3 regions of the Allobosea sp. LjRoot237 genome follow, and region 1 is predicted to be linked to each of the others. Evidence: predicted binding sites of a transcription regulator. Region 1 holds the regulator's gene; each other region holds the start of a gene.
The links. The regulator LexA, encoded in region 1, represses DNA repair genes until DNA is damaged. The targets are predictions, from matches to a motif close to TGTTCNNNNTGTGTTCNG.
Positions count from the first base shown of each region.

Region 2: the regulator LexA is predicted to act here: its motif matches at 1,821-1,838, upstream of ACSQ24_RS22060 (DNA recombination protein RmuC).
Region 3: the regulator LexA is predicted to act here: its motif matches at 1,351-1,368, upstream of recA (recombinase RecA).

Region 1 is NZ_CAXUQP020000001.1:2,401,549-2,404,822, forward strand. Features, by position in the region: gene ACSQ24_RS11660 (ComEC/Rec2 family competence protein) at 1-873, shown strand, start outside; gene lexA (transcriptional repressor LexA) at 867-1,598, opposite strand; gene ACSQ24_RS11670 (molybdopterin molybdotransferase MoeA) at 1,835-3,046, opposite strand; gene moaC (cyclic pyranopterin monophosphate synthase MoaC) at 3,043-3,274, opposite strand, start outside.
Region 2 is NZ_CAXUQP020000001.1:4,514,524-4,517,797, reverse strand. Features, by position in the region: gene ACSQ24_RS22060 (DNA recombination protein RmuC) at 610-1,788, opposite strand; gene def (peptide deformylase) at 1,904-2,437, shown strand; gene fmt (methionyl-tRNA formyltransferase) at 2,591-3,274, shown strand, end outside.
Region 3 is NZ_CAXUQP020000001.1:1,633,838-1,637,111, reverse strand. Features, by position in the region: gene ACSQ24_RS07925 (invasion associated locus B family protein) at 1-99, shown strand, start outside; gene ACSQ24_RS07920 (hypothetical protein) at 113-793, shown strand; gene ACSQ24_RS07915 (DUF4189 domain-containing protein) at 803-1,276, shown strand; gene recA (recombinase RecA) at 1,455-2,540, shown strand; gene alaS (alanine--tRNA ligase) at 2,726-3,274, shown strand, end outside.

The DNA of each region.
Region 1 (3,274 bases):
GGCGTCTTCCACTTCCAGACCTTCAACCCGTTCGGCCTGCTCGGCAATGCGCTGGCGCTGCCCTTCGTCTCGCTGATCGTGATGCCGGCCGCCGTCTTCGGCGTGCTCGCCTATCCGTTCGGGCTCGACTGGCCGGCCTGGGCGCTGATGGGTTGGGCTTCCGGCCTCGTGCTCCAGCTCGCGCATTGGGTCGCCGGCATCGACCGCTCGACTGTGGTGCTGCCCGCCTTCGGTTCGCTCGCCCTGATCTGCTTCTCGTTGTCCTTGCTCTGGCTGACGCTGTGGACGACGGCGCTACGTTTCCTTGCTGCGCTGCCGCTGGTTGGCGGGCTGGCGCTGGCCTCGACCCCGTCGCAGCCCGATATCCTGATCGAGCGCGATGGTTCGGGCGTGCTGGTGCGTGGACTAGAAGGGCGGATGGTGCTCGCCGGCAAGCCGAGCCGCTTCGTGCTGACGCAATGGCTGCATGCCGACGGCGATTCCCGTTCGCCCGACGATGCGGCCCTGCGCGCGGGCGCCGCCTGCGATGCGCGTGGTTGCGTCATCCGCCTGCCGGACGGCCGCAGCGTCGCCTATACGCGCGACCGCATCGCTTTGGTCGAGGACTGCCAGCGCGCCGATCTCGTGGTGACGTCGCTCTATTGGAGCGCGCCTTGCGCTGCCCGATTGATCGACCGCAGCGCGCTCATCCGCGACGGCGCGACCGCTTATCATGCGGCCCGCGGCGGCTGGCGTTCCTATACGGCGGATGAGGTGGCACGCCTGCGTCCCTGGACCCGTGCGCGGCCGGAAACGAGGCCGGTGCCCGAACCCGCTCCTGCACCGATTTCCGCTACTGCAGAGCCGGCACAGGATCTAGAGGCGCTTCAGTAGCGCCGCATCAGATTGACGAGCCGGCCCTGGATCTTGACCCGGTCCGGCCCGAGCACGCGCGTCTCATAGGCGGGATTGGCCGCTTCGAGCGCGATCGAGGAGCCGCGCTTGCGCAGCCGCTTCAGCGTCGCTTCCTCGTCGTCGATCAGCGCGACGATGATGTCGCCAGTATTGGCGCTGTCCTGCTTGCGGATCACCACAGTGTCGCCGTCGAGGATGCCGGCCTCGATCATCGAATCGCCGCGGACCTCGAGCGCGTAATGCTCGCCGCCGCCAAGCATGTCGGCGGGCATGGAGACGCTATGGCTGCGGTCCTGGATCGCCGAGATCGGCGTGCCGGCGGCGATGCGGCCCATGACGGGGATGGAGACGGTGGAGCGCCCGCTCTCTTCGGCGCCCGCCGGGCGCGGCTTCGCCAAGGTGGCTGCCGGTGCCGGCGGGGTCTGGCCGAGCCCGCCCTGGACGATGGAGGGGCTGAAGCGGGCGCGCTGCGCCTGCTGTCCGCCGATGCCGTCCGGCATCTTGATGACCTCGAGGGCGCGCGCCCGGTTGGGAAGCCGGCGAATGAAGCCGCGCTCCTCGAGCGCCATGATCAGCCGGTGGATGCCGGATTTGGAGCGCAGATCGAGCGCGTCCTTCATCTCGTCGAAGGAGGGAGGCACGCCGGATTCACGCAGGCGTTCATGAATGAAGCGAAGCAGTTCAAACTGTTTGCGTGTCAGCATGGTCGCGCCGCTCGCCTCTCGGGCTGGAATCGAAACAAAGCACGAACACCATAGCTGTTCGCTTTGTGTTCCGCAAGGGATTGCCCGAGCAGAGCGCGCGCTTCCAGAGCGTTGTCATCCCGGGCTACCGAAGGGAGGCCCGGGATCCATTCCGGAACGCTTCAGAAATGGATCCCGGATCGGCGCCGCTGACGCGGCTTGTCCGGGGTGACGATGCAGGAGGGCAGGAGCCCCGGCTAGCGCAGCCGGATGATCCGGCAGGAATCGCCCGCCTTGGCGGCCTCGGCGAAGATCGGGCGGATCACCAGAGCTTCGGCGCGCGCCAGGTTGGCCAGCATCGACGAATCCTGCTTGGCGAATGGCCTGACACGCCGCTCGCCATCGATGGTTTCGAAGGTGGCGCGCAGATAATCTTGGCGCTCGTCATTGGCCGGCAGATCGACGGCCAGGATGGCGGGCTCGCTGCGGTCGCGTTCGGGATCGTCGATGCCGAGCAGAGCCTCGACCAGCGGGATGGCGAAGAGATGCCCGCAGACGATCGAGGAGACCGGGTTGCCCGGTAGGCCGAGCGCGACCATGGCGCCGAGGCGGCCCATCATCATCGGCTTGCCCGGGCGCATCGCGATCTTCCAGAAGCCGAGCTCCATGCCTTGCGCCTTCAGCGCCGCCTGGACGAGATCGTGCTCGCCGACCGAGGCGCCGCCGAGCGTGATCAGGACGTCGGCTCCGGCCCTGCGTGCCGCCTCGATCTTGCCGGCGAGATCGGGATGGTTGTCGCGGGCGATGCCGAGATCGAGCGCCGTGCCGCCGGCCTGCTCAACCAGTGCGGCGAGCGCGAAGCTGTTGGAGGCGACGATCTGGTCGGGGCCGACCGGCTCGCCGGGCAGGACGAGTTCATCGCCAGTCGCGAGGATCGCGACCAGCGGCTTGCAGCGGACCGCGAGTGTCGGATGCCCGGCGGCTGCGGCGAGCCCGAGCGCGGCGCTGTCGAGCCGGTGGCCGGCCTTCAGCAGGATTGCGCCGGTCTGAAAATCCAGTCCGGCCGGGCGGATGAACTGGCCCTTGTTCGCCGGCTTGGCGACGCGGATCACCGGGCCGCCGACACCCTCGGCATGCTCCTGGATCAGGATCGCGTCGGCACCGTTCGGAATGGGGGCGCCGGTGAAGATGCGTACCGTCTCGCCCGGGCCGACAGGATCGGAAAAGCCGCGGCCGGCGGCGGATTCGCCGATGACCTTGAGCTCCCTGCCGGGCTCCAGGTCAGTCGCGCGGGCGGCATAGCCGTCCATGGCCGAATTGGCGAAGGGCGGCTGGGTTCGGAGTGCGGCGACATCTTCGGCCAGCACGCGGTCGGCGCAATGGGCGAGCGGCAGCGTCTCGGCTGGTGTCGGGCCTGGCACGCTGTCGAGCAGCGCTCGCAGCGCTACGGGAACGGGGGTGAGGCTCATGCCGATCGCCCTGCCAGCTCATAGGTTCCGGACTTGCCGCCGGATTTATGCACGAGCTGGATGCCTTCGATATGCATGGCGCGATCAACCGCTTTCACCATGTCGTAGACGGTGAGGCAGGCGACGCTGACGGCGGTCAGCGCTTCCATCTCGACGCCGGTCTTGCCGGTGAGCTTGACCTCGGCACGCACGCGTACGCCGGGCAGGGTCTCATCGATCGTAAGGTCG
Region 2 (3,274 bases), 2.1 Mb from region 1:
GTCGTTTGGCGGGATGGGGGCGGCGCCTGCGGGCGAGGGTTGCGCCTCGCTCCCGGGAGGCTTCGGGAACCGACCTGGGGACATTACGATCCCTGCGCGAGGAGCTCGCTAGATGAAGCGGCGGCGTCAGCCGCCGCGACGGCTCGAGGATGCGACAACCCGCTGAGGGGAACTGGCATCCGGGAGCCTCGCGGCGAGCCCGCCACCGGCTTCGCAGAAGCGCGGCCCGGGGTCCTTAAAATCGCCGATTGGCGGAGCGCCACGGGGCGTGCGGATGGTGGCTCAATCCATCCGCGCCGCTTCCTGGCTCAATGGAAGCGGACCACTACCACCAACGCCTCGCGGCGCTCCGCTGCCCCTCATCAGACGAAGCGCCCGCAGGATCAGCTTGCGGGCGGGAAATTCGCGCGAGTTCAAGCAAGGCGCGGGGAACCCTTCTCCCGTGTGGGAGAAGGGCAGGGATGAGGGCCTGCCCTATCAGAATGAGGAGGCAGCGATGCCGTCGCGCCTTCTGAGGAAAGGGCAGGCCCTCATCCGGCGCTTCGCGCCACCTTCTCCCATCCGGGAGAAGGTTGGGTCGCGCTTCCGGCACCTAACGCCCTCAACCGCCTACTCCGCCGCCTTCAGCCCCTTGGCGAAAGGCAGCGCCGGCTCGGCCGGGCGGGCGTCGTCGAATTCGAGCGCGCCGATCCTCTCGGCCCGGCCGGTGACCTTGCCGGCCGAGGTCTTGATCTGGCTGACGTCGTCCTGTGCCTGGCGGAAATGGTTGTCGAGCTTGTCGACGCGGTCGCCGAGCCGGCGGACGTCGTCGAGCAGCTTGCCGACCTCCGACTGGATCACCTGCGCCTCCTCGCGCATGCGGGCATCGCGCACCAGCGACTGCATCAGCTGGATCGCCAGCGCCAGCAGCGAGGGCGAGACGATCATCACCCGCGCTCGGTGCGCCTTCTGGATCACGTCGTCGAAATGCTCGTGCAAATCGGCATAGATCGATTCCGACGGCACGAAGAGCAGCGCCATGTCCTGCGTCTCGCCCGGCAGGAAATAGCGCTCGGCGATGTCCTTGACGTGCTGGCCGACATCGCCGCGCACTCGCGCCGAGGCCTGCTTTTTCGCCTCGTCGCCGCGCGCCTCGCGCAGCATGGTGAAGCTCTCCAGCGGGAACTTGGCGTCGATGACGAGGCCGCGCCCGTCGCCCGGCAAGGTGACGAGGCAGTCCGGCCGCTTGCCGCTCGAGAGTGTCGGCTGGAACGAAAAGAACGCCGCTGGCAGCCCGTCGCGGATGATCGCTTCCATCCGGCCCTGGCCATAGGCGCCGCGCGCCTGCTTGTTGGAGAGCACGTCCTTCAGCGTCACCACCTCGCCGGTGAGCTCGGTCAGGTTCTTCTGGGCGCTGTCGATGACGGCGAGCCGTTCCTGCAATTTGCCGAGACTCTCACTGGTCTGGCGGACATTCTGCTCAAGGCCGGCGCCGACCTGCTGGCGCAACCCGTCCATCCGGTCGGCCATGATGCGGGCGAGGTCGCCCTGCCGGGTCGAGAGGATCTCGGCCATGGTCTGCATGCGGCCGGTGAGCTCGGCCTGCAGCCGGTTCATCTCGGCGACCTTGTCGTCCATCTCGCGGGCACGCTCGGCCGCCATCGCCGCTTCCATTTCGCGCCGATGCGAGCCGCGCCAGGACGAGACCAGCGCCAGCGTCAGCAGGATGAGCGTCAGCCCGGCAAAGCCGAAGGCGGCCTCGGCCCAGCTCACCGGCCGCTCGAGCAGGACGAAAGCGATCTGGTTCATCGTAGAAGCCTACACGATTCGCGTGGCAATTCTAGAACGAAAGCGGAACAGTTTGACCGCTTCCCCACAAGAGCTTATGTCGCCGCAACTCCCGATAATCGTTTCAGAGCGCCCTATGGCTATCCGTCCTCTCGTCATCCTGCCCGACTCGATGCTGCGCAAGGTTTCCGCGCCGATCGGCGACATCACGCCGGAGATCCGCAAGCTCGCGCAGGACATGCTGGATACGATGTACGACGCGCCGGGAATCGGGCTCGCCGCGATCCAGATCGGCGAGCCGGTCCGCCTTGTCACCCTCGACGTCTCGAAGAAGGCGGAAGAGGGCGAGGAGCAGGCGCGCGAGCCGATGGTCTTCGTCAATCCGGAGGTGACGTGGAGTTCGGAGGAACTCAGCACCTATGAGGAGGGCTGCCTCTCGATCCCCGAATATTACGAGGAGGTCGAGCGGCCGTCGCGGGTCAAGGTCAGCTATCGCGATCTCGACGGCAAGGTGCAGGAGATCGAGGCCGACGGCCTGCTTGCCACCTGCCTGCAGCATGAGATCGACCATCTCAACGGCGTGCTCTTCATCGATTATCTGTCGCGGCTGAAGCGGGAGCGCGTGACCAAGCGCTTCGCCAAGGCGGCGAAACGGGACAGCGCCGCTTAAGATCGGGCGACGAAACACGCACGTCTCCGGACAAGCCGCGTGAGCGGCGCCATTCCGGAATCCATCGTAAAATGCCGGAGCCCTTCGATGGATTCCGGGCCTTCGCTTCGCTACGCCCGGAATGACGGGCCCGTTTTGGGGTAAAGTCCGCGTATGAGCTTGCGCGTCATCTTCATGGGCACGCCGGATTTCGCCGTGCCCACCTTGACCGAGATCATCGGCCAGGGCCACGAGGTCGTTTCCGTCTATACCCGTGCCCCGGCGCCGGCCGGGCGCGGCATGGAGCTCAGACCCTCGCCGGTCCAGGTCACGGCCGAGCGCTTCGGCATCCCGGTGTTCTCGCCGAAGACGCTGAAGAACGCCGAGGCCGCCGAGGTCATGGCCTCGCACCAGGCCGATGTCGCCGTCGTCGTCGCCTATGGCCTGATCCTGCCGAAGGCGATCCTGGAGGTGCCGGAGCTCGGCTGCCTCAACCTGCATGCTTCGCTGCTGCCGCGCTGGCGCGGCGCCGCGCCGATCCAGCGCGCCATCATGGCCGGCGATACCGAGACCGGTGTCTGCGTGATGAAGATGGAGGAGGGGCTCGATACGGGGCCTGTCGCCATGGTCGAGACGCTGGCGATCGACGGCAACGCCACCGCCGGCGAGATGCATGACCGGCTCGCCGGCCTCGGCGCCGACCTGATGGTCCGGGCGCTTCCGGCGCTCGGGCGCGGGGCCTTACGCTTCACGCCGCAGCCCGAAGAGGGCGTGACCTATGCCAGCAAGATCGGCAATGACGAGGCAAAGCTGAGCTGGAACCGGCCGGCGCAGCAGGTCCACGATGTCGTGCGCGGG
Region 3 (3,274 bases), 770 kb from region 1:
GCGACCCCGGAGGTCTCCTACGAGACGAGCGGCGGCAAGACCGTGACCCTGGCCGCCACCCTCAAGGGGCTCTCGAAAGCGGTCGAGGCGATCAGATGAACAGGCGAGACCGATGAACCAGCAATCCATCCATGATCGGATCATGTCGCGGCAGGAGGGCCATTCGGCCCGGCCAGGCCGTGGCGACGACCGCACCGCGTCCAACCGCAACTGGACCCGGATCGCGATCTATTCGGCGATCGGCATCGTTGCCCTGGGCGGGCTCGCCTACGGCTCGATGAATTACGCCACGATCCGAAACCTCGTCTCGCAACCGGCGATCGCGGAAACGAACAAGACCGACCCGTCCCGCCCCGAAACGCCCTTCCTGCAGCACGCCAGGCAGGCGGGCCTGAAGAGCTGCTCCACCGTGTTCCCGGTTCTCGGAGAGCTGCTGACGAATGGCGCGAAATACGACGTCCAGTCGTCGTGGAACAACGAAGCTGCCGATCGTCATGCCGTGCAGGCCCTGGTCGGCATGAGCTACACCGCCCAGAACTATAGCGGACCGGCCGCCGGCGTCGTCTTCGCCGCACCGACGCAATCGACCTGCGAAGGCACCATGGTGCGGGTGGCGCCATTCTCCACCCCGTGCAGCGAGATTCCGGCCATTCTCCCGCAAGGCAGCAAACTGGCCAGCAATCTCGGCCAGATCGCCGTCTACGCCGTCGCCAATAATGGCGGCAACGCGCTGCTTCTCCCGACGGGAAGTGGCTGCGTCGTCGTTTCCGTAGCCTCGGCCGCCAGACGATAAGGAGCCAAGATGAAACTCCGCTCTGCCATTGCAGCCATTGCCGTGCTTGTCGCCTGCGCGAGTCAGCTCGGCGCAGCCGATCTGGCGCCGGCTCGAAAATCGCCTCCGCCCGCGACGAAGGAAAGCGGCATCTGGGCGGCGATCGCCTATTCGAGCGCCGACCAGAAGCACGGCTTCTTCTGGGGCGCCGACAAGCGGAAAGAGGCGGCGGACATCGCCCTCGAGCATTGCCGGCGGGCTGGCGGCGACGCATGCGTCGTCGTGAGCGTCTTCCGCAATCATCGCCATTGGGACGATGATGACCGCACCGGCTTCCCGTACCATCACTGCGGCGCGCTCGCCGTGGCCAAGGACAAGAGCGACCGCATGACGCCCTGGAGCGCAAAGGCTGCGCCGACGCGCCAGGAGGCCGAGGATCAGGCCGTGCAGGCCTGCGAGCGGACAGGCACGCAATGCGCAGTGCGCGAATGGGTCTGCACCTGACGCGTCGGCTTGAAGGACGAGCTGGAGCGCGGCCGCCGACCGGCCCGCTCCTACGATTTTAGCTATACCCCAATGAGAACAAAAAAAGAACTTGCGGGAGAGAACAAACCATGACCATAGTCCTCGCCATGGCGCGGATTGAGATGTGGTCGCGCCCCTGCCATAAGGAGCGCACGTCGTGAATCAGGCGAATCTCAGGCTCGTGGAAGGCTCTTCGATGGACAAGGCCAAGGCGCTCGACGCGGCGCTCTCGCAGATCGAACGGGCTTTCGGCAAGGGCTCGATCATGCGCCTGGGCAAGAACCAGCAGGCGATCGAGATCGAGACGGTCTCGACCGGCTCGCTCGGCCTCGACATCGCGCTCGGCGTCGGCGGCCTGCCGAGGGGCCGCGTCGTCGAGATCTACGGGCCTGAATCCTCCGGCAAGACCACGCTCGCGCTCCACACCATTGCGGAAGCTCAGAAGAAGGGCGGCGTCTGCGCCTTCGTCGATGCCGAGCATGCGCTCGATCCGGTCTATGCCCGCAAGCTCGGCGTCAATCTCGACGATCTCCTGATCTCCCAGCCCGACACTGGCGAACAGGCGCTCGAAATCACCGACACGCTGGTCCGCTCCGGCGCGATCGACGTGCTGGTCATCGACTCCGTCGCCGCCCTGACACCGCGCGCCGAGATCGAGGGCGAGATGGGCGACAACCAGCCCGGTCTCCAGGCCCGCCTGATGAGCCAGGCGCTGCGCAAGCTCACCGCCTCGATCTCGCGCTCGAACTGCATGGTCATCTTCATCAACCAGATCCGCATGAAGATCGGCGTGATGTACGGCTCGCCCGAGACCACCACCGGCGGCAATGCGCTGAAATTCTACGCCTCGGTGCGCCTCGACATCCGCCGCGTCTCGACGCTGAAGGAGCGCGACGAGGCGACCGGCAACCAGGTCCGCGTCAAGGTCGTCAAGAACAAGGTCGCGCCGCCCTTCAAGCAGGTCGAATTCGACATCATGTTCGGCGAGGGCATCTCGAAGGCCGGCGAGCTGGTCGATCTCGGCGTCAAGGCCGGCATCGTCGAGAAGTCCGGCGCCTGGTTCTCCTTCGACAGCCAGCGCCTCGGCCAGGGCCGCGAGAACGCCAAGACCTTCCTCAAGGCCAATCCCGACGTCGCCGCCAAGATCGAGACGACCATCCGCCAGAATTCCGGCCTGGTCGCCGAGCGCATCCTGGAGAACGCCGACCCAACCGCCGAGGATCTCGACGAGGGCGAGGCCTGAGCCTTCAAACCGGGACATAGAGTCATCAAGTCGACGGGCGGCCTTTGGGTCGCCCGTTTCCGTTTTGCGGTCAGCTTCTTGCCGGTACTGCGTCCTTGCGGCGCTTTCTGGACAGGCGCACATGCGCTGACTAGAACCACTGCGCCGGGCCGGCCGGCCCCACCATGAACAGAGCCAAGATTGCGATGAGCGGCGTCAACGAGATCAGGTCGACCTTCCTCGATTACTTCAAGAAGAACGGCCACGAGGTGGTGCCGTCGAGCCCGCTCGTGCCGCGCAACGACCCGACCTTGATGTTCGCCAATTCCGGCATGGTGCAGTTCAAGAACGTCTTCACCGGCCAGGAGAAGCGGCCCTATGCACGTGCCACCACCGCGCAGAAATGCGTGCGCGCCGGCGGCAAGCACAACGACCTCGACAATGTCGGCTACACCGCCCGCCATCACACCTTCTTCGAGATGCTGGGGAACTTCTCGTTCGGCGACTATTTCAAGGAACAGGCGATCACCCATGCCTGGACCCTGGTCACGCGCGAGTTCGGCCTGCCCAAGGAGAAGCTGACCGTCACGGTCTACTCCGAGGACGATGATGCGCACGCGCTCTGGAAGAAGATCGCCGGCCTGCCGGACTCCCGCATCATCCGCATCTCGACCTCGGATAATTTCTGGCGCATGGGCGACACCGGCCCCTGCGGCCCGTGTTCCGAGATATTCTACGACCATGGCGACCATATC